2 regions of the Nocardia otitidiscaviarum genome follow, and region 1 is predicted to be linked to the other one. Evidence: riboswitches for the same ligand, from Rfam matches in the RefSeq annotation. Region 1 holds a riboswitch; the other holds the start of a gene.
The links. Region 1 has a riboswitch for magnesium ahead of FOH10_RS14270 (MgtC/SapB family protein). Riboswitches for the same ligand answer to the same signal wherever they lie in the genome.
Positions count from the first base shown of each region.

Region 1 (15,471 bases):
CCGGCGTGGGAGGCCGGGGCGGGAGCCGACGAACGCGACACGGTCGTGGCGGTACTCGTCGATCACCGGGCGGTGTTGCTCGAACATCTCGACGACGAGGAGACGACGCTGCTTCCGCTGGCGGCCGACCACATCTCCGAGCGGGAATGGGCGTCGCTGGGCGATCACCTGGTGGCCAATACGCCCAAGCTCACCCTGCTCACGCTGTTCGGTCTCGTCCTGGAGGAGGCCGACCGCAGCGAGAGAGCCAAGCTGCTCGGTGGTCTTCCCGCACCGGTGCGCGCCATCTGGCACACCGTAGGCCGTCCCCGCTACGCCCGTCACATCCGCCGCGTCCGCGCGGCCTGATCCGAGAAACCGAGGAAACGATCATGACGAGATATCGCTGGACCACCCTGATGGCCGTGCTCTGCGCGGCCGCACCGTTGTACTTCGGGCTGAGCTTCCTGCTCGATCCCGCCGGCGCCCCACAAGGTTTCGGTATCGAGCCGTGGCCGACCGGCAACGCCGACGGCTACTTCGTCGTCAAGGGCGCGCGTGACATCGCGGTCGCCGTCGTCACGTTCCTGCTGCTCGCCCTCGGCCACCGCCGGCTGCTCGGCTGGGTGGTGCTGATCAACGCCGCGATACCGTTCGGCGACGCGCTGGCGGTCGTCACGCACGGCGGCACCGCGGCAACGGCATTGGCCGTGCACGGCTCGGCGGTGGGGCTCGTGGTGCTGACCGCGGTACTGCTGCTGACCGAACGCCCGCGAGCCGCGCTGCCCACCGCCACCGGTGACACACCCCGGACGGCCGGCGTCGCCCACTGATGCTCGCCGTGCCCGGTAGCCGCACCGCCGCCGGGCACTCGGCGGCCGCGAACCCCGGCGGTTCGCGGCCGCTCCGGTCGTGGGAGTGAGCCTGCGTCGCCGCGAGATCCGTCCCGCTGTCGGTTGCCGCCGGAGCTGGCGGACAGCGGGCGGTGTGTCGTGCGGTCCGCTGAAACCTCAGCGCTGCCGCAGCATCCGGCCCGCCGCGTCGACGGCCGGGCCGGAACTGTTGGCGTCGTAGACGAAGACCGCGAAGGCGAGGTCGCCGTCTATGCCGACGAACCAGCCGTGGGCGTGGGTGTCGTCGATGAATTCGGCGGTGCCGGTCTTGCCGAGCAGGCCGGGGATGTCGCGCAGTTGGGTGGCGGTGCCGTCGGTGATCGTTTCGCGCATCATGGTTTTCACCTGGTCGGCGATTCCGGCCGGGAGTGCGGGCGGGGTGCGGTCGGGGGTGCCGGGCTGGCCCGCGACCAGGGTGGGGGCGGGGACGGAACCGTGCGCGAGGGCGGCGGCGACCAACGCCATGCCGAACGGGGAGGCGGTGACCTTGCCTTGGCCGATGCCCTCCTCGACGCGCAGGGCGGGGGTGTCGGCGGTGGGGACCGAACCGGTGACGGTGGTCAGGCCGGGGGTGACATAGTCGATGCCCAGACCGAGTTGGGCGGCGGCGGTGGTGAGGGCATCCGGGGGCAGATCGACGGCCAGTCGGCCCATGGTGGTGTTGCAGGAGCGGGCGAAGGCGGTGTGCAGCGGGACCTCGCCGAGGTCGAAGTTGTTGTCGTTGGGAATGCGGCGGCCCTCGATATTCGCCGAACCCGGACAGGCGACAATACTGTCGGGGGTCACCGACCCGGCCTGCAGCGCCGCGGACACCGTCACCGTTTTGAAGGTCGAGCCGGGCGGGTACAGGCCGGTCAGCGCGATGGGTCCTTCTGCGTCGGCGGCCGAATTCTGTGCCACGGCAACCACATTCCCGGTCGAGGGCTGCAAGGCCACGATGGCGGCCGGTTGCGTGATGGGTGTGAGCGCCGCTTCCGCCGCGCGTTGCAGAACCAGGTCGAGGGTGGTGCGGATATCGGTGGTGGGCCGCGGGTCCTGGCCCGCGACCCGCTCGGTGCCCTGCGGGGTGCGGGCGCGCACCGCCCAGCCCGCCGCGGCGTCGGCTTGCTGCTGCCACAGCTCCGACAGCCCGGACAGGGTGGGGGAGGCCAGGTCCCGGTCGGTGGTCAGCAGGCGGGTCTGCGGTGCCAGGGTGACATTCGGCAGAGCCGTCAGCGCATCCCGGATCGGGGCGAGGTCGGATTCCCGCAGCGTGATCGCCGTGACCGGGTTACCTTGTGCCGCATCGATTTCCGATTGCAGCGACGTCGCGGTGATGCCGGGGGCGATGGGGGACAGCAGATTCGCCACCGCGGCGGTGTCCACTCCGGGCGAGAGATTCACCAGGGTCACCACCTGCTGCGTCATCAGCTCGCCGCCGGTGCTGTCGAGCACCCGCGCGGGATCCGGATAGACCGGGCTGTAGCTCAGCGGTCCGGTGTCCAGTCCCGGTGCCACGGCGGCCGGATCCCAGGCGACCTTGAACCCGTCACCGGTATCGGCGGCCTTGCCGGTGGTGGTGTAGCTCCACTCGTTCGCACCGAGCTTCCAGGTCGCGGCGAGCGTGAACGTCCCGGCGTCGGTGTCGACCCCGCGCACCTCGAACCGCGCATCGGTGCCGAGTCCGTCGTAGAGCCCGGTCAGCGTGGCGGCGGCCGACGCCGGATCGGTGGTCACGGCTGCCGCCGCGCTCGGATCGTCATTGGTGAGCGCGTCGGCGAAGCTGGTCGCGACGGAGGTCATCCGTTCGGTGGTGTCGTCGTCGAAGAGCCCGCATCCGGTCAACGTCAGGGTGGGGACGGCGAACAGCGCGAATAGTCGTGTCCTGGTCAGCACTGAGCCGACCCTACCCGCCGAGGCCGGTCGAACCGGGCAGGCCGCGTCCGGAATCCGCTGTCCCGCGGACGATGGGGCGGACGGTGGGATGGAATGCCGGTGGGAATGCTTCGGCGGAGATATTCTCAGTGGCGGGAGCCCGCTAGGCTGCGGAGTATGCGCTTCGGGTGGGGTTTCACGTGTTCATCAGCAGCGCCTTGATCGATTTGTGCAAGGGAATTCGCGATCGTGTGTTGAAGCTCCGCGAGGCCGGTGAGGCCTTTTCGGACACCTCTCGACAGATCGGTGGCGATGGACCACACGACGCGGTCGACGCGATCGTGCACGAAGACCGCGAAATCGGACCGATGGTCGCGGCGACCGTGAAAGCGGACCACGAGCCGTCCACGGCATCGCCGGGACCATCGGACGACAGCGAATCCGCGCTCGGATATTCGATACCCGGGAACATTACCCGGGGGCGCGACCTCATCGACGATCTCGACTATCGCGCGCTCGACGGCGCGGGATACGGCACCAACCACGGCGGGCGCGCGTTGGGTGAGGTGAACCGACGCCAGAGGTTCGACGGCCCGCCCACCCTGGTGTCCCGCGAGGAGTTGGACCAGATCGTCGCGGCGGGCGGTGTCGAGTTGTTCCGCGGCGTATCGGACCCACGTTTCGTCGCGGAGTTCAAATCGGGCTCGTACTTTCCCGGCACCGGACAATACGGGGAGGGTACTTATGCGACGCCGGACGTGGGAATGGCGCTGCGATATGCGGACCACCGGTCGGAAACATTGTTGAGGATGGCGCTGAAGCCCGACGCGAAGGTCGTGGACTACCTCGACCTGTACCACGAGCAGCAAGCGGAATTGCGGTCGATCAGCGAGAAGATGGAGGAGCTTCGGAGGGGGGAACGGCCGCACGACGCGTCGGAAAGAGAAGAGGAACTGGAATCACGGTATTGGCAGGTGTATGACCGCGGGAAGTTCGCCGCCATCAAAGGCTACGATGCGTTTTCCGTCGGCGGCACCGAAGAGGCGGGCGTCCGCCAGGAATGGATTATCCTGAATCGCACCGCACTGGCGGTCGAGCGATAGGTCCGTCGCTACGGTTGTCCGACGATCAGACGGGTCCCGTTGGCCAGCAGTGTCGTCGCGGTGAGACCGAACATGGTGTGGAAGCTATCGCTGAAGTGACTCGGCGACGCGAATCCGGCGTCACTGGCCGCGGTGGTGAGGTCGTGTCCCCGTTCGACGGCGGCCGCGACCCGCATCATGCGTGACCACAGCCGGTAGCGGCGCAGGCTGGTGCCGGTCTGGGCGGAGAACAGGTGCAGGAACCGTGAGGTGGACAGGCCGACCTCGGTGGCGAGGGCGGTCGCGCCGAGCGTTGCGGCCGGATCGGCGCGGAGCGTCCGCACCGTAGCGCGGATGCGGGCGTCGGTGACAGCCGGTGTGTCCGTGTCGGCGATGCGGCGCAGCAGCGCGGCGGGGTCGAGCGGATTCGCCTGCCGCATCTGGTCGATGAGCGCCGATTCGTGACGGTGGGTGAGCCCGATCGCGCCCAGTGTCTCGGTCGTGCACCGTTCGACGCCGCTCAGGAGCGTCGGTTCGAGGTAGCAGAACAGCATCCGCCCCGACTCCGCCACCACCTGATGCCGCGTGCGGGCCGGAATGAACGCGCTGCGCACTGTGCGCTGGTCGGCGGCGACCCGCACCGTGAACGGCGCGTCGATCCCGACCGCGACGCAGTGCACCGACCCCGAATGCGGATCCAATCGCAGCGACGGCCCCAGATACGCGGCGTACCCGGATCGGATCCAGATCGTCGCCACTTCGCCCGGACAGCACGTTTCCGGAAGTGCGACCCTGTCCATGCCCGTGATCATCGCATGTGACATTCCACGCGAAAGGGTCCCGCCCGTGCACACAGCCGTTGTTCTGGTCATCGCCGCCGCGTTTCTCGCCATGGGCGGTTACGCGCTGGTGGCTCCCGCCGCCATCGCTCGTCCCTTCGGCACCCGCGTCGACACTCCCGACGGCCGTTCCGAGATCCGGGCCGTCTACGGCGGTTTCGGTCTCGCCGTGGCGGTCATGCTGGCTCTCGCGGCCTTCGGTCCCGGCGGCGTGCGCGATGGTGTCATCGCCACCACCGCCGCGGCCCTGGCCGGCATGGCGGCGGGTCGGCTCATCTCCCGCCTGGTGGACCAGCCGGTGCCGTTCTATCCGGTCTGGCTGTTCTTCTGGATCGAAACGATCGCTGCCGCAGTGCTTTTCGCCATTCTCCCGTGAGGCGGCTACTCGCTGTTCCGACGGGCCTTGCTCGGCTGCACCCGCGGGGGTTCGTTGGGCATCTTCGGATACACCGGGGGCCAGGGTGCGTCCATGAGGCCGTCGGCCATATCGCGCTCGGACATCTCGAGCAGCGGGGCGATTGATTGCGGGGTGCGGTCGGCCCAGGGGTCGCCGTGGCGGGCGACGCGGTCGGGGACGGTGGCGATGGTGAGGTCGTCGGGGACGACGGTGTCCAGGTCGGACCAGGAGATGGGGGTGGAGACCTGGGCGCCGACCTTGGGGCGCACGCACCAGGCGCCGAAAACCGTTTTGTGCGGGGCGTTCTGGTTGAAGTCGACGAAGACGCGGCTGCCGCGCTGCTCTTTCCACCACTGGGCGGTGATGCGGTCGGGGTGGCGGCGTTCCAGTTCGCGGGCCAGGGCGACGGCGGCGGCGCGCACCTGGTAGCCGTCCCAGCGCGGTTCCAGCAGCGCGTACAGGTGCAGGCCGCGCGAGCCGGAGGTCTTGACGCGCACGTCGATGCCGAGTTCCTCGCACAGGTCACGGGTGGCCAGCGCGGCCGCGCGCAGGTCGTCGAAACCGATACCGGGAGAGGGATCGAGGTCGATGCGCAGTTCGTCGGTGATGCCGGTGGGCGGCAGTTCGTTGCCGTCGGCGTCGAAGACCGGCGGCGCGGTGCCGGTCTCCTCCGCGCCCGCGTGGGTGGGCCACACGTGGAAGCCCAGGCAGCCCAGATTGACCGCCCACAGGATGTGCGCGATGTCGGCGGCCACCAGGGCGTCGCTGGTGGTGCCGTTGGGGGTGGACACGACGGTGGTCTGCAACCAGTCGGGCACCGAGGCGGGCACCCGCTTCTGAAACCAGGATTTGCCGCTCGCCCCGTCCGGATACCGCTCCAGCAGTACCGGCCGGTCCTTGATGGTGTTCATGATCGGGTCGGCGACGGCCTGGTAGTAGCGCACCAGGTCGAGTTTGGTGTCGCCGCGTTTGCTGAAGTAGATCTTGTCCGGATTGGAGATGGTGACGGTGTGCCCGTTCGCCTCGATCTCGACGGAACCGCTCACGACCGTGCTCCCTCGCCGGCTTTCGCCTCGGTGAAGATATCGGCCAGTTCGGCGGGCGCGACCTCGTCGAGCTGGGCGTAGGTACAGGATTCGGGGGTGCGGTCGGTGCGGAAGCGCACCAGCCGCCCGCCGTGGCGCAAGCGCCCGGACATGACGTGCTCGTAGCGCACCTCGCCGACCAGTTCCGGGCGCAGCGGCTCCCAGGACAGGTCCTTGCCGCCGGTCCAGCGGCTGACCCCGCCGGGCATCTTGCCCTCGGCCTTGGCCTGTGCGGCCGCGTCGGCCCACTCCCGCCACGGGTGGTTCTCCAGGGCGTTCGTGCGCAGCGGCTCCAGTTCGGTCACCAGTTCCTTGCGGCGGGCGGCGGTGAAACTGCTGGCCACGCCGACATGGTGCAGGTGGCCGTCGTCGTCGAACAGGCCCAGCAGCAGTGAGCCGACGCCTTCGCCGTCCTTGTGCCAGCGGAATCCGGCGATCACGCAGTCGGCGGTGCGTTCGTGCTTGACCTTCAGCATGACCCGCTTGTCCTGCAGGTACGGCAGATCCTTGGCCTTGACCATGACCCCGTCGAAGCCCGCGCCCTCGAACCGGGTGAACCAGTCGCGCGCCTGCTGCGGATCGTCGCTGATGGGGGTGAGGTGGGTGCGGGAGAAGCCGCCGTCGAGCACCGTCTCCAGCAGTCGCCGCCGCTGTTCGAACGGTTCCTCGGTGAGATCTCGGTCCCCGAGCGCCAGCAGGTCGAAGCCCACGAAACTGGCCGGGGTCTCCACCGCCAGCTTGTTCACCCGCGACGCCGCCGGATGCAGCCGCTGCTGCAGGGTGTCGAAATCCAGGCCGTGTTCGGTGACCACCACGATCTCGCCGTCGACCACGCATTTCTCGGGCAGTGCGGCGGCCAGCAGTTCCACCAGTTCGGGGAAGTACCGGGTGAGCGGACGGTCGTTGCGGGAGCCGAGTTCGATCTCGGGTCCGTCGCGGAAGACGATGCAGCGGAAACCGTCCCATTTGGGCTCGAACAGCAGTCCGGGCTCCTCCGGAATGGCGGACACCGATTTCGCCAGCATCGGTTTGACCGGCGGCATGACGGGCAGATCCACGCGACCTCCTCGGGGTTACCTACCCAGGTAGACGCCGCGCCCGATCGAAACTCATCGGTCGGATACGGCGGCTCCCCAAGATCGTAAGGCCGTACCGGTCAGTTTTTCGAGACCGGCATACCCTCAGCCGTCGATCCACCCGTGCTGATCGGCGAAGGCGGTGAGGCGCTCGCGGATGGTCAGTATCTCCCCGGCGGTCAGGGCCGGGCTGGCGTCGAGCAGCAGTTCGGTGATGAGCCGCCGGTGCTCCTCGGCGCTGAGCTGTCCGGCCGTCCGCTCGCCGCGTTCCTTGTTCTTGTGCCGCACCGGCCCCGTCCCCCCGACCAGCGCCAGGTTGATCGCCTTCGGCCCCCGGTCACCTTCGGTCACATCGAATTCGAACACCCGCCCCTGGCGCAGCTCGTCCTCGTCCAGGCCGATGTCGTTGACATGGACGAAAACGTCCGGGCCACCGTCTTCGGGCCGAATGAATCCGAACCCCCGTGAACTGTCGAACGACACCAATTTCCCGATGGACACCAACACCTGCTCCTCGTCGCCGCGTCCCTCTGCGGGTCACTGTAACCCGCGAACTGCGCGATGTCGGATGAAAGGGATTAATTTTCGATTGCCGCGCACGGCTGAACGGTGCTGCCGCCGCGCATTTCGCGCGCCGGGTGGCGACTGCCCGAGAGGCTCTCAGTCCGATTGGGGCGCAGTGGGTTTCGAGTAGCGGTGCGGGCGACGGAGGCCGGTTGCGCTGTGCGCGAGCGGATTGCGTATCGGGGCGGGTCCGGCGTCGTCTCGATGCCTCGGGATAGACCTTCCCACCCGTGGCGATATCGCATACCGCGATGCGCCGCCGGATCGCCGACACCACCGAAGTCGCTGCTGGTTCTCCGGCCCGCGACCTGGCAGGCTGAAGCGGTGACATCACCTCCGGATAATTCGTCGGCCGGTTCCGCCGCCGACACCCTCGATGCCCGGGTCCTGAAGATCGCGGGCGTGGTCGTGCTGGGCGCGGTCATGTCGATTCTCGACGTCACCGTCGTGACCGTCGCCATCCCGAAATTCCAGGTCGAGTTCGACACCAGCTACGCCATCGCCGCGTGGACGATGACCGGCTACACCCTCGCGCTGGCCACCGTCATCCCGCTCACCGGGTGGGCCGCCGACCGGTTCGGCACCAAACGGCTCTACATGACGGCGCTGGTGCTGTTCGTCCTCGGTTCGGTGCTGTGCTCCACCGCGTGGAGCATCGAATCGCTCATCGCCTTCCGCGTCCTGCAGGGTCTCGGTGGCGGCATGCTCATGCCGCTGGGTATGACGATCATGACCCACGCCGCCGGACCGCAGCGGATCGGCAGGGTCATGGCCGTCCTCGGCGTGCCCATGCTGCTGGGCCCCATCTGCGGGCCCATCCTCGGCGGCTGGCTGATCGACGATTTCAGCTGGCACTGGATCTTCCTCATCAATGTGCCGATCGGCATCGTCGGGCTGATCCTGGCGTGGATCGTCTTCCCGTCCGACAGTCCCGAGCCGTCGCAGAGCTTCGACTGGGTCGGCATGCTGCTGGCCTCGCCCGGTCTGGCGCTGTTCCTCTACGGCGTGTCCTCCATTCCGGAGGCGGGCACGGTGGCGTCGGCGAAGGTGCTGATTCCGGGCGTCATCGGCCTGGTCCTGGTGGCGGGGTTCGTCTTCCACGCGCTGCGTGCCCGGTATCCGCTCATCGACCTGCATCTGTTCCAGAACAAGTCGCTGCGCTACGCCGTACTCACCATGACCCTGTTCGCCATGGCGTTCTTCGGGTCGAGCCTGCTGCTGCCCGCCTATCTGCAACAGGTGCGCGGGGAGTCGACGCTCATGGCGGGTCTGCTCATCGCACCGCAGGGCCTGGGTGCGATGGTGACCATGCCGATCGCGGGGCGACTGGTCGACAAGATCGGCCCCGGCAAGATCGTGCTGACCGGTATCGCGGTCATCTCGCTCGGGATGGCCTACCTCACCCAGGTCACCGCCGACACCCCGTACCCGCTGCTGCTCGCGGCGCTGTTCGTCACCGGTCTGGGTATGGGCTGCACCATGATGCCGACCATGACGGCCGCCATTCAGACCCTGAGCCACGCGCAGGTGGCGCGCGGTTCGACGCTGATGAACATCATCAATCAGACGGCCGGTTCCATCGGTACCGCGACCATCTCGGTGGTGCTCACGAATCTGCTGAAGGGGCAGGAACTCGCCGGTCCCGCCATCGCCGCCACCACCGATCCGAAGGTCGCCGAGCAGCTGCGACTACCACCGGAGGCGATCGCGACCGGTCTGGAGCAGGCCGCGGATTCCTTCGGGCACACCTTCGTGGTGGCGCTGGTGCTGCTGCTGTGCACGCTGATCCCGGCATCGTTCCTACCGCGACGCAAACCCGCCGCGCCGGATGCCGCGGACGCGCCGATCATGGCGCACTGAGCTGGTCCAGGGTGCGCCAGCCGACGCTGGTCACATGCGGTTCCAGGCTCAGACGGCTGACCGCGGACTCCATCTGCCGGTCGTCGCGGCGATCGGAGACCAGCTCGGCGCGCACCTCCACCTTGCCGGAGCCGATATCGGAACTGGCGACCGACACCAGCTGAAAATCGGTGCGGGTCAACGACTGCACCAGCAACGCGCGGGTGTGCGCCTCGTGCGCGTCATCGGTGCAGGCGACGAACGCGTACCGGGTGTGCTGTTCGTCGCCTGCCTCCGGACGCCGGTCCACCCGGCGACCCGCGGCCCGCAGCGCGGTATTGACCACGACCACCACGACCGTGCCCGCCAGCGCCGTGGGCAGCATCCCCGCACCGGCCAGCGCGCCGATCGCGGCCGAACACCACAGTGTGGCGGCGGTGTTGAGGCCGCGCACGGTGAACCCGTCGCGCAGGATGACGCCCGCGCCGAGGAATCCGATACCCGAAACGATCTGTGCCGCAACGCGGGTCGGGTCGGCGGTACCGCCGCTGAAGCCGTGTGCGGACAGCAGCACGAACAGCGTCGCGCCCGCGGCGACCAGCGCGTTGGTCCGCAGTCCGGCCATCCGCGCCCGATACTGCCGCTCGAACCCGATCACCGCACCCAGGCCCACCCCGGCCGACAGCCGAATGAGCATTTCCACCATGGTCATGACGCACTCCCGAGAAAAGGTCGGCGCACCGCGCGCTACCGGGAGGGCGGAATCCTCCGAACGAGCGCGCGTGGGGCACCGAAACACTGTGTGGCCACCTGATATCGACTCCGATATCGATCACGTCCACCAGGCACACTCACCACCTCCTTCCTCGTAAGACCTTTGGCACTTCGCGGCGTAACCCGTCCGACGGGAGCTGGTCGGGATCACCCCTTGATTCGGGGAGACCTGTCCTGATCGGTGGCGTCTCTCGACGTTTACGATCGCCAGCCTGTATCCGCGAAGGAGCCTCAGCGAACGACGGCACCTCGCCCCAGCGAGTTAACACCCGGCATCCCGGTTTCGCCACCGGATGTGCGCGGCGCAACACCGGGCAACGACGAACTAGGCTGCCCGGGTGATCGAGATCGGCTCACGCGCGAAGACGCTTCCCGCGCCCCCGGTGGTCGTCTGGGATTCGCTCGCCCGGCCCCGCCAGCCGGGGGCGCGACCGTGGCTGGCGTTGCTGGCGGACGAGGTCGAGCCGCGGATCCTCGACGCGGAGAAACCGCATCGCCTCGTCTGGTCCTCGCTGTGGCCGAGCAGGCCGGACGCCCGGATCGAGTTCGCGCTGACCGCGGTCGGCGGCGCGACCTTGCTCAGGTTCACGGTGCTCACTGCGGCGCCGGCTCCCGACGCCAGCAAGGCCGGGCATCTGCGGCAGCGGCTCAACCGGCTGCTGTTCGCCGACCTCCGCTACTCCTACGGCCAGTAGCCGTCAGCGAGCATCACTTCTCGCAGGCGACACCGTCACCGTCGCGGTCGAGGCCGGAGCGGTATCCGGGATCGCCGCGGTGCAGCGGGGCGGCACCGGCCGCTCTGGCTTCGGCGCAGCTGCGGTAGTAGGCCGAGGGAGTCTCGGGCGTGGGAGCATCGGGTGTGGGGACGGCCGGGGCGCGCACGGTGGGAATGTCGGGCGCGGGGGCCGGTGGTGGTGGAGCTGGGGTCGCCGTAGTGGTGTCTGCGGTCGGGGGCGGCGGTGCGGCGGCCGTAGTGGACGGCGTGGTTGTCGCGCTCGTTGGGGTTGCGGTCGATTGTGCGACTGTCGTAGTCGATTGTGTCGCAGCGGGTGTCGTATCCGGTGCGGTGCTGGAGCCGCAGCCCGACAGCAGGGCGGTGATGAGGGCGGCGGGCAGCACGAGAAGCCGTGTGGTCAAGGCGGGGATCCCTGGACGTGCGGGAGAAAAGTTTGGGCGCGACTAGGAGGCGGCGGAGTCTCGCCTCCTGGTCGCGTGATCCGAGACGCTTCCAGGAAATGAGGGTGGGCACAATGGGCGGGGGTGGGATTGGCGCGCGAGGTCATAGCGGTTGTGGGCGTGGCGCGGGGGAAACACGCGCTACCAGCGGTATCGGGTTGGGTCCGAAATGCCCGAATTCGCACAATTGGTCATGATCATTTCGGCGTCGAGGGGGGTGCCGAATGATCTTGCCCGTCCGGCTGATCCGGGGCGAAGGGCCATTCTTCGAAGCGAACACACCGACCGGTGTGGTCGAAGCGCAGGACCCACAGGTCGCGCCACGAGGCCGGGGTGTCGCGCAGGTACTCGACGCCGACGCGTGCCACGGCGGTGTCGCCGTCCACCGCGATCAGCTCGGCGGTCATGGTGAAGGGTTCGTCGGGTCCGTCCCGCCCCGCCTCCCAGAAGGCGGCGATCGCCGCGCGGCCGGTGATCGGCGCCGCCCACGGGGACACGTAGTACTCGGCCGCGTCCGCGAACAATTCGCCCACGGCCGCGGTTCCCGGTGTGCGCCAAGCCGATTCGTAGCCCTCGAGCCACTGCTGCACTGCCGCGCGATCCATGTCCGCGACGCTACGCCCTCGACGCGCCGTTCGGGCCGGATCTAGTCGCGGTACATGTGCCGGTAGGCGCCGATGGTCGCCACCAGATGGTCGACGATCTGCTCGCGGCTGGCGCGCAGCGTGCCGTTCAACCACGCCGAGAACATGCCCGCATTGCCGCTGGCCATGGTCACCGCGGCCAGCCGACGGCGCACCGGATCCTCGATATGGCTGAACAGATGGTCCTGGATGAGCCGGGTGAAGGCGGGCATGACCGAGATGGTGGTCGCGCCCAGCCCGGTACTCGAATACGGCTCTACCAGGAACAGCCGGGACTTGCGCGGATCCTGGAGCACCTTGTCCACCAGCACCTCCGACAGCGCTCGGTCGCGGGCCGGATCGTCGGCCACCGCGTAGGCGGTCATGGGCTCGAGGAATTCGTCGGCGATCTGGCGGTAGAGCACGTCGAGCAGTTCGTCTCGGCTGCTGAAGGATTCGTAGAAATAGCGGTCGGTGAGATTGGCCTTGCGGCATACGGCGCGCATGGTCACCGCGCCCGCCCCGGATTCGCCGATCAGATCGAGTGCGGCGTCCAGGAGCGCGGCGCGGCGCGCCTCACGGCGTTCGGTGAGGGTCGTGCCACCCCAGAGGCGGGGCTCGGCGTCGGAGGGCTGCTGACCTGTCTGCACCGGGAACAGCGTAGTGCCCGGCCGGGACGGGCCGCGTCCGCCCGGTGCGCGGGCACGGTCGTCCCCGCTCAGCGCACCGCTACCCGAGCAGTTCGTCCACGTAGCACCAGCGCCAGCTCTCACCCGGTTCCACGCTGCGGATCACCGGATGCCCGGTGGCGTCGAAATGCCTGGTGGCGTGATTGCCCGGCGAGGACTCGCAGCAGGCGATATGCCCGCAGGCCAGGCACATGCGCAGATGCACCCACACCAGTCCCTCGGCGACGCATTCGGCACAGCTGTCGGGAGTGTCGGGCCGGGCGGTCTCCGGGGCGTCGCGCAGGTGCTCGCAGTCGCCGCCGCCCACCCCGGCCACCATGGTGTCCGGACCGTCGTCCTCGGCCTCGGTGACGCGGGCCAGCGTGGACTCCTCCATATCCAGCAGTGCCATCACATGCTGGAGCACCTCGTGATCGAGGGTGCCGGTATCGCGCACTCGCAGCACCACGTCGCGTTCGGCGGCCAGCATGGCCAGCCGCAGCCGCCGATACTCCCCGCCGGGGGTGATGCGGTCGGATTCGGAGCGGCCCAACAGTTCCCACGCGGCCTGGGCCCGCTGGGCGGCCTGCCCGCGCAGCCCCTCGACGATCTGCGCCGGTGTGGCGTCGGTGACGTGCGCGTCGAGGGCCGTGAGCCCGGCCGAGGTGGCCTGTTGCAGCAGCGCCGCCTCCTGGAGTCGGTCCTCGGCGCGGCTGGGTCCGCGCAGTCGCAGCGCGCGCACCACCCAGGGCAGCGAAACCCCTTGCAGCAGCAGCGTTCCACCCACCACCACCAGCGCGAGCAGGCGCAGTGTCGCCAGTTCCGGGGTGTCGGCGGGCAACAGCATGGCGGCGGCCAGTGTCACCACGCCGCGCATTCCCGCCCACGACACCACGGCCGCGCCGGTCGGCTGCGGCTTGGGTTTGCCGCGCCGTCTGCCCTCCATCCACCAGGCGACGTAGGTGGCCGGGAAGACCCAGACCGGCCGGGCGAGGATCACCGTCGCCAGTACCCCGGCGCATGCGATGAGCAGGGTGTCGTGTGCGAGCCCGCTTTTCCAGGCGTCCTCCACGATATGGCGTACCTGCAATCCGATCAGCAGGAACACCCCGCTCTCCAGAATGAACTGGATGGTGCGCCAGTTGGTGCGCTCGGCGATCCGCGAGGCCGCGCTCTGCCACACCGGCGCACCGTGTCCGAGTATCAGGCCGCAGGTCACCACGGCGATCACCCCGGAGGAATGCACCGCCTCGGCGGGCAGGTACGCCGCGAAGGGCGCCAGCAGCGACAGACTGGTGTCGAGCACCGGATCGGTGATGCGCCGCCGCAGAAAGGCCAGCACCGCCGCCGCGACCAGGCCGATCACCGCACCCCCGACCGCGGCCAGCAGGAAGTCGGCCCCCGCCTCCCACAGGCTCACCGCCCCCGCCATGGCCGCGATGGCGGTGCGCAGCGTCACCAGGGCCGTGGCGTCGTTGAACAGCGATTCGCCCTCGAGCAGGGTGACGATGCGCCGCGGCATCCCCACCCGCCGTGCGATGGCGATGGCCGCGACCGCGTCCGGCGGCGCCACCACCGCTCCGATGGCCACCGCCGCCGCGAACGGCACCGGCAGCAGCGCCATCACCACCGCCGCCACCGCGAAGGTCGTGAACAGCACCAACCCGACCGACAGCAGCGTGATCGACACCTTCTTGGGCCGAAAGTCGAGGAGCGAGGTGCTGATCGCGGTCGTGTACAGCAGCGGCGGCAGCAACCCGAGCAACACCAGCTCCGGATCCAACCCCACCTCGGGAATGAACGGCAGATACGACGCCACCACCCCGGCCACCGTCAACACCAGCGGCTCGGCCACCCCGATCCGCCGCGCGAACGCGGCCAGCGCCACCGCCACCGCAATCAACCCGACCAGTCCGAACGCCAACTCCACGCGAACATCCTGCCAGCCGCGTCGCCCCCACCCGAGTAGCGCGTCCCCGCCGTCCCGGCGCGTCAGCACTTCCCACATCAGGCGTTCGCCCCACAGGACGATGGCCGACCAGCCGGCTCAACCCGCACCGGTCGTCCGTGGTGGTGTCCGTGAATTCGCCCGGCATCGTGGCGGGTCGCGCGTTCCGTGGTCGCGGCGGCACGCGGGCTCGTAGGATTGCGGATGCTCGATCAGGTTCGAGTTCGGAATCAGGGGTGAACACGGTGCCCACACAGGTGGCTCTCGTTGTGGTACACGGCATCCTGTCCGACAGCGGTGCGTGGGATCCGTTGTGCGAGCTCATCGAGCGCGATGCCGATCTCGCCGGGCGCATCCGTGTCGTGCGTGTCGATTACCCCAGCAAAATCGTCGAGTTGGCGCCGCGGAGAACGCTGCCCGATCTGGATACGGTCGCGGCGTTCTTGGGCACCGAACTCGCCGAACGGTTGGCTCCTGAGGAGCCGGTGGTGTTCGCCGCGCACAGTCAGGGCGGTCTGATCGTGCAGCGCTATCTGATACAGGAGCTGACCGCGGGTCGCGGTTCGGCACTGCGCCGCGTGCGCCGCCTGTTGATGTTCGCGACGCCCAACTCGGGTTCGGAGTATCTGCTGCCGCTGCGCAGGCGCTGGCAGCGGAATCCACAGGAGCGTGAA
Region 1 covers NZ_CP041695.1:3,229,146-3,244,616, reverse strand. Annotated here, with positions in the region: gene FOH10_RS14320 (hemerythrin domain-containing protein) at 1-348, shown strand, start outside; gene FOH10_RS14315 (DUF4267 domain-containing protein) at 372-812, shown strand; gene FOH10_RS14310 (penicillin-binding transpeptidase domain-containing protein) at 990-2,747, opposite strand; gene FOH10_RS14305 (hypothetical protein) at 2,927-3,829, shown strand; gene FOH10_RS14300 (helix-turn-helix domain-containing protein) at 3,838-4,608, opposite strand; gene FOH10_RS14295 (DUF4345 family protein) at 4,655-5,023, shown strand; gene FOH10_RS14290 (DNA polymerase domain-containing protein) at 5,029-6,090, opposite strand; gene FOH10_RS14285 (ATP-dependent DNA ligase) at 6,087-7,187, opposite strand; gene FOH10_RS14280 (cold-shock protein) at 7,311-7,712, opposite strand; gene FOH10_RS14275 (DHA2 family efflux MFS transporter permease subunit) at 8,094-9,629, shown strand; gene FOH10_RS14270 (MgtC/SapB family protein) at 9,616-10,320, opposite strand; M-box (ykoK) riboswitch at 10,464-10,632, opposite strand; gene FOH10_RS14265 (SRPBCC family protein) at 10,721-11,077, shown strand; gene FOH10_RS14260 (excalibur calcium-binding domain-containing protein) at 11,091-11,519, opposite strand; gene FOH10_RS14255 (YybH family protein) at 11,756-12,163, opposite strand; gene FOH10_RS14250 (TetR/AcrR family transcriptional regulator) at 12,205-12,831, opposite strand; gene FOH10_RS14245 (Na+/H+ antiporter) at 12,911-14,779, opposite strand; gene FOH10_RS14240 (alpha/beta hydrolase) at 15,055-15,471, shown strand, end outside.

Region 2 (15,471 bases), 3.0 Mb from region 1:
GGCCCACACCAGTGCACAGGCGTGGCGGCCCGCGCCATCCATCCGGGCCTGCGCGCCGACACCTTCCCACGCACCCGCCTCTCCACCTACTTCACCCGCATCGCCGACACCTACACCCTCGGACTGGTCGGCCTCGACCCCCAACACATCCCCACCGCCGCGGACCTACGCGACCTCGCCAGCACCACTCTCGGCCGACTCGGCCTCACCGCCACACCCTGGTAGCCGCCCGACCCCGCTCAGCTCGGTCGCATTGGGCTCCGGCTGATCACCTCAGCTTCTCACCACAGCACCTGCCAGCCCTGTGACCACGCCCGCACCACCGTGCGCGGCTCAGCCTCGCCACCACGTCCACGGCCGCGCTCGACCGAGCCGACGAGGCCGCACCCGGTGCGCCGGGCCGATTGCGCCGCAACGGGTTCCAGCGCCCCGGCACGGGCGCGGCAGACCGCGCGCCGTGCTCTCAGCCCACCTCGTTGATGTAGAGCGAGTACAGGTATTCGCCGAACTGCGCGACCGTCCGGATGTCGGGCGGGGTGGTGAGGTAGTAGCGACGCTCGTACTCCGCGACATCGGCCGCGGTGAGCGGCCGGGTACCCAGATCGAGGGTGAGGTCGTAGGCGGCGCGCAGGGCCTCCAGGCTGAACGGCTCCTTTCCGGAGCCGATTCGGGCCGCGGCCAGTGCGGCGGCGGACTCGGCCTCCCGCCGCGCTATGAAATCCAGCAGGCGCGTCGGCCCGCCCTCGGCGTCATCGCTATCGGGATCCATGGGGACCTCCCGGCACTAGATCGAATCACCTTCAGTGTGACCGTGATTCGATCTTTCGGCTACCCCGCCACCGGCGACCCCGCGATCCGGGCCAGCACATGGTCGGGTACCGGCACTCCCGGCTCCAGGTCGTCGGCCGGTACGGGGGCGTCCCACAGCTGCCGCAGCGGCAGCACTCCGGCCCACACCCCACCGGCGGCGACATCCTCCGGTTCGTCGATCGGCCCGCCCTCACGCACCTTCACCGACGCCTCGGTGAGGTCGAGCGCCAGCACCAGCGTGCCCGCGAGCTCCTTCTTGGTCGGCTGCCGCACCGCGGGCCAGGCGCCGGGCGTGACATTGTCGACGACGATCCGCATGGCCCGCAGCTGCTCATCCGGATCGGTGACCGTGGTCGGCCGACCGTGGATCACGGCCGACCGGAAGTTGATGGACAGGTGCATCGCGGCACGCGCGTACACGATGCCGTCCACATGGGTGACCGATACCGACACCCCACCGGTACTCGCGGCGCGCAGATTGCCCGATCCGGTGGAGCCGTGCAGGTAGAGCGTGTCCCCGTCGCGCCCGTAGATGGTGGGCACCACCAGCGGCGCGCCGTCGATCACCACGCCGAGATGGCAGAGGAACCCGGCGTCCAGCACGGCGTCCAGGACCGCTCGGTCACTCCGGGCGCGGTGCCGGTAGCGCGTCGGAGTGCTGCGCGGCGTGGGCGACAAGGGGGTCCGATTCGACGCTGTCTGACTCATATGACCAGCATGGCCGCGCCAATGGACCAGTAGAATATCCATTTCTGGATGATTTCGACAGACCACTTTTGAGGCGGACCCTTGACGGCGACCACATCCGAGAACGCGGCACACCGCCCGACCCCCGCCGACGACCTCCCGATCACGCTCGACCGCGCGGCATCGACGCCGCTGTCGGCACAGATCGCGGACCGACTGCGCGACGCCGCCGCCACCGGGCTCCTGCACCGCGGCGACCGCCTGCCCTCCTCGCGGGCACTGGCGCTGCGCCTCGGCGTGAGCCGCACCGTGGTCACCGCCGCCTACGACCAACTGCACGCCGAAGGCTGGCTCGGCGGGCGACACGGATCCGGCACCTACCTGACCGCCGCCCCACGACTGGCCCCGGAGTGGTCGCCGGCCGCCTCCGATGCGGACGAGGCGACGGATCTGGCCGATCTGGCCCCCGGTGCACCGTGCGTGGAGGCCATCGACCGCGCGGCGTGGCGACGGGCCTGGCGGGCGGCCGCCGTCCCGATGCCCCTGGTCCGCCGCAACCGCGCCGGTGACCCCGGCTACCGCGCGGCGGTGGCCGAACACCTGCTGCGGCATCGGGGATTGGGCGCGTCCGGCGGCAGTGCGGTACTGGCCACATCGGGCACCAGCGCCGCGGTGAGCGAGCTGGCGGCCGCGGTGCTGCCCCCGGGCGCGGCGGTGGCCATCGAGGATCCGGGCTACCGCCGGGCCGCGGGCGCGTTCCGGGCGGCCGGAATCGAGTTGGTGCCGATTCCGGTCGACGACCACGGCCTGCGGGTGGACCTGCTGCCGGACGGCGTGAGCGCCGTGTATTGCACTCCCGCGCACCAGTTTCCGCTGGGCGCACGGATGCCCGCCGAGCGGCGGGTGCGGCTCGTCGAATTCGCCCGCCGCACCGGCGCTCTGATCATCGAGGACGACTACGACGGCGAATTGCGTTACGACACCGCGCCCTTGCCGCTGCTGGCCTCCCTCGCCCCCGATGTGGTGGTGCATCTCGGCACCACCAGCAAGATCCTCACCCCGGCCCTGGGCATCGGCTGGCTCGTCGCCGCGCCCGCCGTCGCCGACGCGGTGCTCGCCCATCGCGAACACACCGGCACCGGTCCGGCCGCGGCCGGGCAGCTGGTGCTGGCCGAACTGGCCGCACACGGTGATCTCGCCCGGCATCTGCGCCGACTCCGCCGCGAAATGCAGACGCGGCGCGCCATGGTGGTGGCGGAACTGCGCCGACACGGCCTCGGGGTGATCGGCGACGCCGCCGGATCACACGTGGTGGTGCCGTTGGCCTCGGCCACCGCCGAGGCGGCCGCGGTGGCGGCGGCGGAGCGGCGCGGCGTGCACCTCGGCCGCCTCGACACCCATTACGTCGGGCCGCGACGGCTGTTCGGCGTGGCGCTCGGTTACGCCGCCCTGCCGCGCGCGGATTTGGCGGCGGCACTGCGGACCGCCGGGGAGTGCCTGGCCGCGCCGTAGCATGGACGCGTGACCCGGGCCCGGGTCGCGCTGCAACCGTCGCGGAGTGGAGGCTTCATGACCGATCAGGACATTCTCGCGCGTATCAAGACACTGGTGGATCGCGAGCACGAGCTGCGGTCCAAGACCACCGGCGGTGAGCTGGACCCGGAGAGCGAGCGCGCCCAACTGGCCGAGCTCGAGGTGCAGCTGGACCAGTGCTGGGATCTGCTGCGGCAGCGCCGGGCCCGGCTCGATCAGGGGCGCGATCCCGATTCGGCCCAGCCGAATTCCGCCCAGCAGGTGGAAGGCTATCTCCAGTAGGTTTTTCGGCCCCCGATCGGGGGCCGATTTTTTCGGGATTTGACTTATCCGAATTCGTGCGACACCATTGTCGACGTTCATGCACCTCGATAGGTGAGGCTCCTACGCGAACACAGGCCACTGATCTGACGACGTCGAGAGACGCCCAAGGTTAGGACAGGTCTTCCCGGATTAAGGGATGTACCCGAAGTGGCTTCCCGGCTCGATGCCGAGACACGTCGCGTAGTGCCGAAACTCTGACGAGAGGGGTGCTCACCAGGGAAACGTCCCTGGCCCGCTCCCTGCTGTGCTTTCGATTCGGCGTCCCCGCACGCCTCGGCCGCAAGGAGGTGAGATCCGCAGGATGACACCCGGTGGAAGTCCGTATCCGTCTCGATCACTCTGCATTGTCTCGCCCGGTCGCGGCATTCCTTCGTACTGACCGTTCGGCGAATTCAGCGCATTCTCAGGCAATTGTCATGTCCTCGACAATTGTCCATCCCAGCGTGCGCGAATTCGGTTGAAAAGATTTCGAAGCGATGAATCGCGGCCCCGTCACCGAGGAGTTCGCCATGACCTTCATCGCACGTCGTACCCCAGCCACCCTGACCACCGCCCTGCTCGGCGGCTGCCGCCGCGGCGCGCACCGCCTGTGGACACGCCGGAATCTCACCCCGCAGGAGCGGGCCAACCTGCTGGCGGGCTACACGCCACCGGCGGTGGTCAGCGCCTCGCTGGGCTGCCACCCGAAGCGGTAGGCGGCCACGCACCGACACCCCACAGTCCCGATGCGGCTACCGCGCGAGGAGTACCTCATGACCATGTCCACTCCGCTGTCCCTCCAGCAGCCGGAACCACCCACCCACCGCCCGTCCCGCCGGGAACGCCGGGCCGCCGAGCTGGAGGACCGCACCCGCGCGGTCGGCGCGAAGCTGGTCGGCATCAGTGCCCGACCGGCGAAACAGGTGCTGCACGACCTGGATTCGGTGCGCGCCGGCCTCGACCACGCCGACGCCGATCAGCGGCTGGCGCAGTACGGCCCGAACAAGATCGCCCACGAATACGTTCCGCACTGGCTGGTGCAGCTGGTGCGGGCGTTCGGGAACCCGTTCATCCTGGTGCTGGCGGGCCTGGCCGTCGTGCTCTACCTGACCGGCGACGCCGAGGGCGTCATCACCATCGGCATCATGATCACGATCAGCACGCTGATCCGGTTCTGGCAGGAGTTCCGTTCCAATCGGGCCGCCGAAGCGCTGGCCCGGCTGGTCACCACCACCGCGGCGGTGGTGCGGCGCGATGCGGGCGCACCGCGCGGCCGAGCCCGGGAAATCCCCATGGCCGAGGTGGTGCCCGGCGATATCGTGCAGCTGGCCGCCGGTGACCTGGTGCCCGCCGATGTGCGGCTCCTCGCGGCCAAGGACCTCATGGTCGCCCAGGCCGCCCTGACCGGTGAATCGCTGCCGGTGGAGAAGGCCGACACCACCACCGGCGACACCCGGCGGCACACCCGCCCCGACCCCGCCGATGCCGACAACCTGGTGCTGATGGGCACCTCCGTCACCTCCGGAACCGGTACGGGGGTGGTGGTCGCGACCGGTTCGGACACCTACTTCGGCTCCATGGCCGACATCATGGTCGGCGCGCATCCGGAGACCGCGTTCGACACCGGAGTGAAGCGGGTCGCCTATCTGCTCATCCGGTTCATGCTGGTCATGGTGCCCGTGGTGTTCGTCGTCAACGGCTGGAATCAGGGCGATTGGACCTCGGCGTTCCTGTTCGCGGTGGCCGTGGCGGTGGGCCTCACACCGGAGATGCTGCCGGTGGTGGTGACCGCCAATCTGGCCAAGGGCGCGGTCGCCATGAGCAAGCGCAAGGTCGTGGTCAAGCGGCTGAGCGCGATTCAGAATCTTGGCGGCATGGATGTGCTGTGCACCGACAAGACCGGCACCCTCACCGAGGACCGGGTCGTGCTAGACCGATACCTGGACATGCACGGGCGGCCGAGCGACGAGGTGCTGCGGTTGGCGTATCTGAACAGCCACTTCCAGACCGGATTGCGCAATCTGCTGGACCGCGCCGTCATCGACCGGATGGACGAGGCCGAGGAGGTCGTCGTCGACAGCCGCTATCGGCTCGCGGACGAGATCCCCTTCGATTTCGTGCGCCGCCGGATGTCGGTGGTGCTCAGCGACCGGTTGGGCGGCCTCGCGGAGAACCAGCTCGTCTGCAAGGGCGCGGTGGAGGAGGTCGTCGCGTTGTGCCGGTTCGCACGCGACGGCGACCGCGAGATCGCCATGTCCCCCGAGCTGCGCGAACGCGTGATCGACGTGGCCGAGCGGACCAATCGCGAGGGCCTGCGGGTGGTGGCCGTCGCCACCCGGGCGGTGCCGATTCGCGACCGCTACACGGCGACCGACGAGACCGAATTGACGCTGGTCGGCTTCCTCGCCTTCCTCGATCCGCCCAAGCAGGACGGGGCCGCGGCGCTGAAAGCCCTGGCGGACAACGGCGTCGAGGTGAAGGTGATCACCGGCGACAGCGAACTGGTGGCGGCGCGGGTGTGCGCGGGCGTCGGCCTCGCGGTGGGCGAACCGGTCACCGGCGCCCGACTGGAGCTGACCGATGACGCGGATCTGCCCGAATTGGTGGAACGCACCACACTTTTCGCCAAGATCGACCCGGCGCAGAAGGCGCGCATCGTGCGCACCCTGCACGCGCGCGGCCACACCGTCGGCTTCCTCGGCGACGGCATCAACGACGCGGCGGCGCTGCGTGAGGCCGATGTGGGCATCTCGGTGGACACCGCGGTCGATATCGCCAGGGAATCCGCGGACATCATCCTGCTGGAGAAGGACCTCATGGTGCTCGAACGCGGCGTTATCGAGGGCCGCCGCACCTTCGGAAACACCATGAAGTACATCAAGATGACCGCGTCGTCGAATTTCGGCAATGTGTTCTCGGTGCTGGTGGCCTCGGCGTTCCTGCCCTTCCAACCCATGCTGGCGGTGCACCTGCTGGTGCAGAACCTGCTCTACGACATCTCACAACTCAGCATTCCGTGGGATCGCATGGACGAGGAGTATCTGCGCAAGCCGCAGCAGTGGAACGCCCGGGATCTCGGCCGGTTCATGCTGTGCATCGGCCCGACCAGCTCGATCTTCGATATGAGCACCTTCGCGCTGATGTGGTTCGTGTTCCAGGCCAACAGTCCCGAACACCAAACGCTGTTCCAATCCGGCTGGTTCATCGAGGGGTTGCTCTCCCAGACCCTCATCGTGCATATGATCCGCACCCGGAAGATCCCGTTCCTCCAATCCCGGGCGGCCCTGCCGGTGCTGCTGACCACGGGCACGATCATGGCCGTCGGCATCTGGCTGCCCTTCTCGCCGCTGGCGGACGTCCTCCGGATGCAGGCCCTGCCGCTGGCGTATTTCCCCTGGCTGGTGCTGACGCTGCTGAGTTACTGCCTGGTGGCGCAGCTGGCGAAGACGCTGTACATCCGGAAGTTCGGCAGTTGGCTGTGATCGGTTCGGTCCGGCCACGTATTGGCAACAAGTCAGTAGGGTCTAGCGGGCGGGTGGGTCGCGCCTATACCGTTTTCCAATGGTGGCAACGATCGATATCACTACTGCCGACGGCGTCGTCCGCGGTTCCCGGGGCCGCCGCGTGGCGCGCTGGCGGTCCATCCCCTATGCGGCGCCGCCGGTGGGAGAGCTGCGATTCCGGGCGCCGCAGCCGGTGCGGCCCTGGGCCGGGGTGCGCGACGCCCGGGAATTCGGCCTCGCCGCGATGCAGCATCGCAGCGGCGCTCGCATCGGGCCGCGACAGCAGCAGCCGACCGGCGAGGACTGTCTGACGCTCAATATCACCGCGCCGGTACGGCATTCGGCCACGCCGCGCCCGGTCATGGTGTTCATCCACGGCGGTGGGTACATGATCGGCACCTCGGCGCTGGGACTGTACTCCGGGGCGCGGCTGGCCGTGCGCGGTGATGTGATCGTGGTGTCGCTGAACTACCGGCTGGGCGGATTCGGCTATGTGGACTTCAGCGAATATTCCACGCCCGAGCGGCGATTCGATTCGAACCTGGGGCTGCGCGACCAGGTGGCGGCGTTGGAGTGGGTGCGGCGCAATATCGCGGCCTTCGGCGGCGATCCGGACAATGTCACGATCTTCGGCGAATCCGCCGGGGCGCACGCCGTGTTGAGCCTGTTCGCGACCCCGGCGGCGGAGGGTCTGTTCCATCGGGGTATCTCGCAGAGCCCGCCCGCGGCGTGGGCGGCCAGTCCGGACGACGCCAAACTTTTCGCCCGCCGCTGCGTGGAGGGTCTCGGGGCCGGTCCGGAGGAGGCATCGCGTGCGCTGATCTCGGCCGGTGCCAATGACATTCGCCGCGCGGTGGACCGGGCCGTCGCCACGGTGCTGCGGGAGCAGCCGGGACTGTTCCCGGCCGTGCCCATGGTGGACGGCGACTTCCTGCCGCGTTCCCCGCTGGACGCGCTCACCGAGGGCAGCGCGCACCGGCTGCCGCTCATCATCGGCAGCAATCGCGATGAGGGGACGCTGTTCGCGCGGCTGTCCGATACGCTGCCGACCACGCCGGAACGCATTCGCAAGGTGCTCGCGCATTCCAGCGCCGAGGCCGCGGCCCAGGTGGTCGCCGCCTATCCGGGCTTCCCGGACCCGAAGGTCGCGGTGCGCATGGGTGGGGATTTCGTGCTCTGGCGGTCCACGGTGACGGCCATGGAGGGACACAGCCGCTACGCGCCCACCTACGGCTACCGCTTCGATTTCGCCCCGCGCGCACTGCATCTCGCCGGATTCGGAGCCACCCACGCCTTCGACCTGATCCCGGTGTTCGGGGCCAGCGACACCCCGTTCGGACGCGCGCTCACGGTGGCGGGCGGCCAGCGCGGCATGCGCTCGGTGACCCGGCAGTTCCAGGACAACTGGCTGTCCTTCGCCCGTGACGGCGCACCCCTGCCGTCCTGGCCGCAGTACACCGAGGACCGGCGCACGACCATGATCATCGACTACCCGCCGCGACTGGAGGACGATCCCGACCGCGCCAAACGCCTCGCCTGGCAGGGAATTACGGTACCGACACTGATCTGAACCGACCCGAGCGCGGCGGGACCACCGGGCCCGTGGGCACCTTCGACCGGGCCCGTAACCGCGACCGCCGCCTGTGCTCGGCCACCAAATCCAACGGCAAGCCGTCATGGGTGCCGAGCCGACCCGGCTGAGCCCAGCCCACGCGAGGTCGCGGATGGCCGCGCCGAGAGCGATGGCGGCGGCGAGCACCGACCGGCGCATACGGCCAGCCGAAGCGGTGCGCCAGCGGCGCATTCGCGGCGGACACACCTCCCCACGACAGTCGGCAGCAGGCCCACCGGCGTATGCGCGCCCGACACGCCACCGTGGCTCGCGGGGCCGCCGCCCTACTTCAGCAGGCGCGACATGCGGCGGTCGGCGAGGATCTTGCCGCCGGTCTGGCAGGTGGGGCAGTACTGGAAGGACTTGTCCGCGAAGGACACCTCGCGGACGGTGTCGCCGCAGACCGGGCACGGCATGCCGGTGCGGCCGTGCACCCGCATGCCGGAGCGCTTCTCGCCCTTGAGCCGCGCGGCGTCCTGACCCACGGACCGCTCGACCGCGTCGCGCAGTTCCGCGCGCATGGCCGCATACAGCCGGGACAGCTGCTCCGCGTCCAGAGTTCCGGCATTCGCGAACGGCGACAGCCGCGCGGTGTGCAGGATCTCGTCGGAGTACGCATTGCCGATACCGGCGATGACGGTCTGATCGGTGAGCGCGTTCTTCACCCGCTGCGAGGTGCCGTGCAGCAGTTCGGCGAATTCGGGCTCGCTCACCGCCAGCGCGTCCGGACCGAGGCGGGCGATACTGGGCACCGCGAGCGGATCGGCGGTCAGCCAGACCGCGAGCCGCTTCTTGGTGCCCGCCTCGGTGAGGTCGAAGGCCGGGGTCGCGCCCTCCGGGGTGAACAGGTGCACGCGCAGGGCGAGCGGCCCCTTCCCCGGTTTGGGCGGGGCGGCGCCGGGCTCGTCGAGCCAGCGCAGCCAGCCCGCCCGCGACAGGTGCGTGATCAGCCACAGCCCGTCACAGTCGATGCCGAGGTGCTTACCCCAGTGCCCCACCCCCGTCACGTCACGCCCGGACAGCGCGGTCACCGGCGGATCGAAGGTTTTGAGCACGCTCAGCGCCGCCACATCGACCCGACCCACGACCGCGCCCACCGCATGCTCGGCGAGGAATTGCTCCAGCGCCACGATTTCGGGTAACTCGGGCACACCCGAAGCCTACCGGCACCCACCGACATGGCGCCCGATGTGAACACGCCCTGGTCAGACAAGCGAGCGGCCCGCCAGCAACCCCTCGCGCGCCTCGCCGACCAACTCCGCCCACGGCCGCTCCCCTAGTTCGGTCACGCCGGACTCGCCCAGGAAGGCGCTGGAGACCACCACGTCCGGAGTCAGTTCGGCCAGCACATCCAGGCTGGCGACCAGCGTGTCCTTATCGCTGAAGCCCTCCAGGTAACCGGCCCACCAGCGGCCGTCCTCGCCCCGGATGATGGTGTCGCCGGTGAACAGGTAGCGCTTACCCGCGATGGTGGCCAGGTAGTTGGTGCTGCCCACGGTGTGGCCGGGGGTGGGGATGACCTCCAAACCCTCGAACGCGGTGTGCCGCGTCGTGAACGGATCGTCCACGGTGGTGGCGGTGACCAGGTCCGCCTCCGACTCGTGCAGGTGCAGTCGGGTACCGAACCGCTCCTTCAGCGTGGCCAGGGTGGAGGTGATCTCGTCCTGGTGGCTGAGGTACTGGTCGGCGACCCCGCCGAGTTCGGCCATGCGGTCGAACTCGCTCTCGATGCTGGTGTTGTAGAACAGCACGTTGCCCTCCGGGCGGGTCCACAGGTAGGCGCGGGTGGTCAGGCCCGGCGCCGGGTTCTGGGTTTCGGTGACCCACAGGTCGGTGGCGATGCGCTCCATGATTCGCTCCTTCGGTCCGGGCCGTTCGGCGGCCGCTCGGTGCTTTCACCCGGAAGGCGCGAGACCGAATCCAGCGCCGCGAGATTCGGCAATTCCCGCGCGACACGGACCGCGAAACAATGTCCGGCACGAAATGTCAGCGGTGCGGGCATAAATGTCATGGTTGTCCAGACGTTTGCCCCCATAGGGTTTCGCGCTGTCGGCCAATTGCGAACGCCCCCTTTTGTAGGGCCGACAGTGTGGAAGCTCCGCCCGGGTGGCCCACCCCGCTCGGACGGGGCTTCCAAACATCGGGTGGCCGGACCGCGCGGCTAGTCGGTACCCAGCGGCCGGTCGGTGCCCCAGCGACTAGTCGGTGCCCAGCGGCTAATCGGTACCCGACGCCCGGTCGGTGCCCCCAGCGACTAGTCGGTGCCAGCGGCTAATCGGTACCCGGCGGCCGGTCGGTGCCCAGCGGCCGATCAGTGCCCAGCGTCCGGTCGGTACCCCAGCGGATCTCGCGCTGCGGCTGATAGCGGCAGACCAGGCCGAGGGATACGCAGGCGCGCAGATGTTCGGCCAGCTCCGGATGCGCGTGGTCCAGGCGGCGCAGGGCGTCGCGGACGCGGGCGGAGACGGTTTTGCGGGCGCGTTCGGCATCATCGCCGAGGCGGCGGGTGCGACCGCCCAGTCCGGCCGCGCGGCGGAGTTCGTCCAACAGGGCGGCGCGCTCGGTATCCAGTTCGGCGGCGCGGTCGTCGTCGGAGCGGGCTGTGGCGCGGTCGATTTCGTCGTCGAGCCGCTCGAGTCGGCGGCGGAACTCGGCCTTGGCGCGCTCGTCGAGCACGGTGTCGGCGCCCAGTCCGCGGGCGGCCGACGCGGTGGCCGCGGCGGTGCCGGTACCGGTGAGCAGTTCCATCGACGAGATGTCGTGCCCCGGATTCGCGATGAGCGTGTGCAGATCCCGCAGCCCCTTGATATCGGGCAGGTGCGCCGTCTGTCCCGCGAACCGCAGCGTCCAGACCCCGTCGGCGAGCCGGAAGACATTGGTGGCCGGTTCGATCGCGGTATGCGCGCGCAGCACGGCGGCCCGCGTCGGCGCCGTGCCCAGCCGCCGCAATTCTCGCTCCGCCGCCTCCCGCCACGGCACCGACCGCATGCGACGCGCCGCCGCCGCAGCCGCCTCCAACTCGACCGCGGCACTGTCGCGATCGCCCGCCGCCGCGTCGAGCCGCCCCAGCCAGTAGGCGTACGGCCCGTACACCGCGCCGCCCCCAGCGGTCACCGCCCACAGCTCCCGCAGCGGAGACAGCCACTCCCGCACCGACTTCCGCAACTCCGCGTCCTCGAGCGCCACCGCCGCCTCCGCCAGCGCGATCAGCGCCCCGGCATGGAAGTGCCGCGGGTACGTCTCCAGCAGTACCCGCACCTCATCCACCCCGCGCCGCACCGCATCCACCACCCCAGCCTCGTCCTGCCCCCACCACGGATCACCAGCCCCGGGAGACGCGGTGTCGGCCCCGGGAGACGTGATGTCGCCCCCGGACCCAGCGGCGACCCCGAAAGAGGCCGTGTCAGTCCCGGATGCAACACCGGCCCCGAGACACGCCGAGTCAGCTTCGAACGCAGCAGCGGCATCGCGAGACATGCCGTCGGCCCCAAACGTGGGGACATCCGAGGGAGACGCCGTGTCAGCCTCGGACACAGCACCGGCCCGGAAAGACGCCGAATCAGCCTCGAACGCAGCGGCGGCCCCGGACGACGCCGAGCCCGCCCCGGACCCAGCGGCCGCCCCGGACAACGCCGAGCCCACCCCGGACCCAGCAGCCGCCAGGCGGCGCGCCGCGGCGAGTAGGAGCGGTGCGACGGCGTAGGCGCTGGGCAGCTGCCGATAGCGGGCGGTGAGGCGGGCGATAGCCGGCTCGTCGGCGGCGGTCAGCGCCAGTGCCCAGCGCTGTTCGAGCCACAGTGGCAGGCGGTCGACCTCACCGCTGCGCTCGCCGAGGGCGTACGCGTCGTCGATGGCCGCCGCGGCGGCGTGGCTGCCGGTGACGGTGGCCAGTGCGCCCGCGCGGGAGCGGGCGATGAAGTGGGGGCGGGGCAGGCGGGTGCGGTCGGCGTAGGCGGTGAGAGCGGCCTGTTCGGAGTGCGCGCGTGGATCACCGAGTTCCAGCAGGGCCGCGATGCGCAGCACATACCCCTGAATCCGCAGGTCCTCATCGCCCACGCAGTCGGCGACGGTATGGATCTCCGCCGCGAGCGCCAGCCGTTCGGCGGCCGTCCCCGGCCGCCAGACGGCATCGTGTCGTGCCAGCAGGCTCGCCCCGATCGTATGGGCATCCCCGCAGGCCCGCGCCAGCCGCAGCGCCCGCGCGCTCATCTCCTCCGTGACCGCCTCACCCCGACGCGCCCGCCGCGACCACCCCGTATGCACCCGCACCCGCGCCGCCGCCGCCAACACCCGCACCGCCAGCGGATCCCCCTCCGCCCGCTCCCGCACCAGCCTCCGATGCGCCTCGTCGATGAGCTCGACCTCCCGTGCGGCCGCCCCCTCCGGATCCGTCATCCCGAGCCCCTGCAACCCGAGCACGGCCCGCGCGAACAACTCCGCCGCCACCCTCGGCACCGAATTCACCGCATCGGTAACCGAATTCATTGCACCGGGCACCGACTCCACTCCATCGGGAGTGGGCTCCATGTCACCGGGACACCCCTCCACCCGTACATTTGCCGACTCGCCCGCGCCGGGACACGACTCCATCACTCCTTTTGCCGACTCACCCCCGCCGGGACACGGCTCCACCCCAGCGGACACCGACTGCGGCCGCATGTCGGCAGTTGTCTCTCGTCTGTCACCCGCGGGTGCCAGCCCACCGTCAGCCGGAGCATCGTCCGCTCGGTCCGCGCCGGTACGCGCTCCACCTCCACCGCTCCTGCACACACGCGCGCCGTACCCGAGCTCCGCCGCGCCGCGCCTTCCTGCCGCATCCATCTCAACGTCTGTACCCTCACCGCCGCGACCTCCACCGAACTCGCGGTCCGCGTCTAGCTCTCGCCCGTACCTGAACCCTTTCCGATCGGGCTGGTCAGCCGATTCGCGGTGTGCCGCACGGGATTCGATGAGGACGGTCTCGTATGCCGCGCGGGCTTCCGGGAGTTCGCCCGCGCGGTGGGCGGCGGCGGCCAGGGCGAGGCCGAGGTGGCCGCGGCGGGGGAGGTTGTCGGGGGGTAGCAGGGTGAGGGCTCGGCGGTAGTGGTGGGCGGCTTCGCCGGCGGCCGAGCGGGTGCCGGCGTCGGCGGCCGCGCTGAGCAGGTAGTGCAGGGCGCGGGCGGCCGCGGCGGGGTCGCCGGATCGGGTCAGCTGGTAGGCGTGGTGGGCGAAATCGCTTGCGGTCGCGCCGGTTACATCGCGGGGCAGGCGCTCCAGGGCGGCGAGGACGTCGGCGTGCCGCCGGTGCAGGTTCACCGCGTCCAGCCGCGCCAGCAGGGTTTCGCGAATCAGGTCGTGTACGAAGACGAACCGGTCGCCACTCGGCCCGCCGAGGGCGGTACCGGTGCGGCCGACCAGACGCGCGCGCACCGCCTGGGCAAGGGTGTCGGCCAGTTCGGCCGGGGTGGTGCCGAGCGCGGCGGCGACCACGGGAACGGCGAATTCGCGTCCCACCACCGCCGCGACACCGAGCGCCGCCACCACTCGCTCCGGGAGCGGGGCCAGTCGCGCGTCCAGGGTCTGGCGCACGCCCGGAGTCAGGGCGTCGATGGACCCGCCACCGTGCCACAGCCGCGTGGCCTGTTCCGCCAGAAAGGGATTGCCGCCGCTGGCGCTCGCGATACGCCGCGCGATCTCGGGCGGCGGTGTGCTCCCGGTCAGCCGGGCGGCCAGGGCGGCGGTCTCGACCCCCGACAGCCCGGCCAGCTCCACCGTCTGCGCGGCCGCCCACACCTCCGGGAAAACCTCACGCAGCGGATGCTTTTCGGCGGCGAGCTCGGTATCGCGCACCGCGGCAACCACGGCGATCCGCTCGAACCAGGCATGGCGCGCGAGAAAGGTCAGCACCCGCACCGACTCCGGATCGGCATGGTGCAGATCATCGATCACCACGAAGACCGGACGCTGCCGCGCCGCACTCACCAGGGCGGCGGTGACCGCATCACCGATCTCGAACAGCGCCCAATTCCCCTGCACCGCTTGGCCCGAGCGCGTGCCGCCAAGACCAGCGACATCCGCGGTCACCGCAGTGTCCGAAGCCTCCGTAACCCCCGATCCGGCAACGCCTGAAACTCCGTCGCCCTGAGCAGGTCCCACCTCGTCCGAGGCTCCTACCACGCCAGAGGCCCCCGCGACGCCCGAGACTCCCGCCCCCTGCCAGGCCCCCGCATCGCCCGAGTCCGCTGCCCCCCGCGAGGCCCTCGGAGCGTCCGAGGCTCCCCCAGCCTCAGGCCGCACGGCGGCAACCGGACGGCTCCTGGCACCCGGCTGCCCCCTGGCATCCGCTCCGGGCGTCCCCTCCGTCAGCGCGATCAGCGCCGCTCCGGCGGAATCGACGACCGCGGCCCACTCGTCGGCGTCACAGCGATCCCGCAGCCGCCGCAGAATCTGCACCCACGGCCAGTATCCGGGCACGCCGTCCCCGCTCCAGGCGGTGGCCGCCAGCACCAGCGCCGCATCGGTGAACTCCTCGAGCACCTGCGTCATGAGCGCGGTCTTGCCGATTCCGGCCTCACCGGCGACGAGGATCAGCCCGCCGTGGCTGGTCAGCGTTCGGCGCAGGTGCTCGCGCAGCACCGCCGCCGACTCCTCCCGGCCGATGAGCGTCACCGGACCCGCACCACCTTCCGATCCCACCACCGGCAGCCTAACCCGGCGGACCGTTCCCGCAGGTCGGGAACTCGTCGCCGGGCAGCTCGGCGGATGATTCAGCCGCGGCGCAGCAGATAGATGTCCATGATCCAGCCCTTCGCCGCACGCAGCTCCGCACGCCGGGTCACGATCTCCTGCTCCACTTTTCGCAGCGGCCCCGAGATGAGGGTCTCATCGGGCATACCGAGGTAGGCCCCCCACCAGATGTGCACGTCGTCGCCCGGTACGGACGTGAAGGAGCAGTCGCCGTCGAGCATGACGAGGGTGGATCGGTCCGAGGGCAGGCCCTCCTCGCGCAGCCGCCGACCGGTGGTGATCTGCACGGGTGCGCCG
Region 2 covers NZ_CP041695.1:269,321-284,791, reverse strand. Annotated here, with positions in the region: gene FOH10_RS01015 (hypothetical protein) at 1-225, shown strand, start outside; gene FOH10_RS01010 (hypothetical protein) at 464-769, opposite strand; gene FOH10_RS01005 (pyridoxamine 5'-phosphate oxidase family protein) at 829-1,518, opposite strand; gene pdxR (MocR-like pyridoxine biosynthesis transcription factor PdxR) at 1,600-3,009, shown strand; gene FOH10_RS00995 (DUF2630 family protein) at 3,067-3,312, shown strand; M-box (ykoK) riboswitch at 3,391-3,567, shown strand; gene FOH10_RS00990 (hypothetical protein) at 3,831-4,049, shown strand; gene mgtA (magnesium-translocating P-type ATPase) at 4,107-6,815, shown strand; gene FOH10_RS00980 (carboxylesterase/lipase family protein) at 6,895-8,406, shown strand; gene FOH10_RS00975 (Fpg/Nei family DNA glycosylase) at 8,733-9,599, opposite strand; gene FOH10_RS00970 (MBL fold metallo-hydrolase) at 9,654-10,298, opposite strand; gene FOH10_RS36025 (AAA family ATPase) at 10,720-15,123, opposite strand; gene cobF (precorrin-6A synthase (deacetylating)) at 15,195-15,471, opposite strand, start outside.
Region 2: linked by a shared signal. The riboswitch ahead of FOH10_RS00990 (hypothetical protein) and the one ahead of FOH10_RS14270 (MgtC/SapB family protein) in region 1 are both predicted to bind magnesium.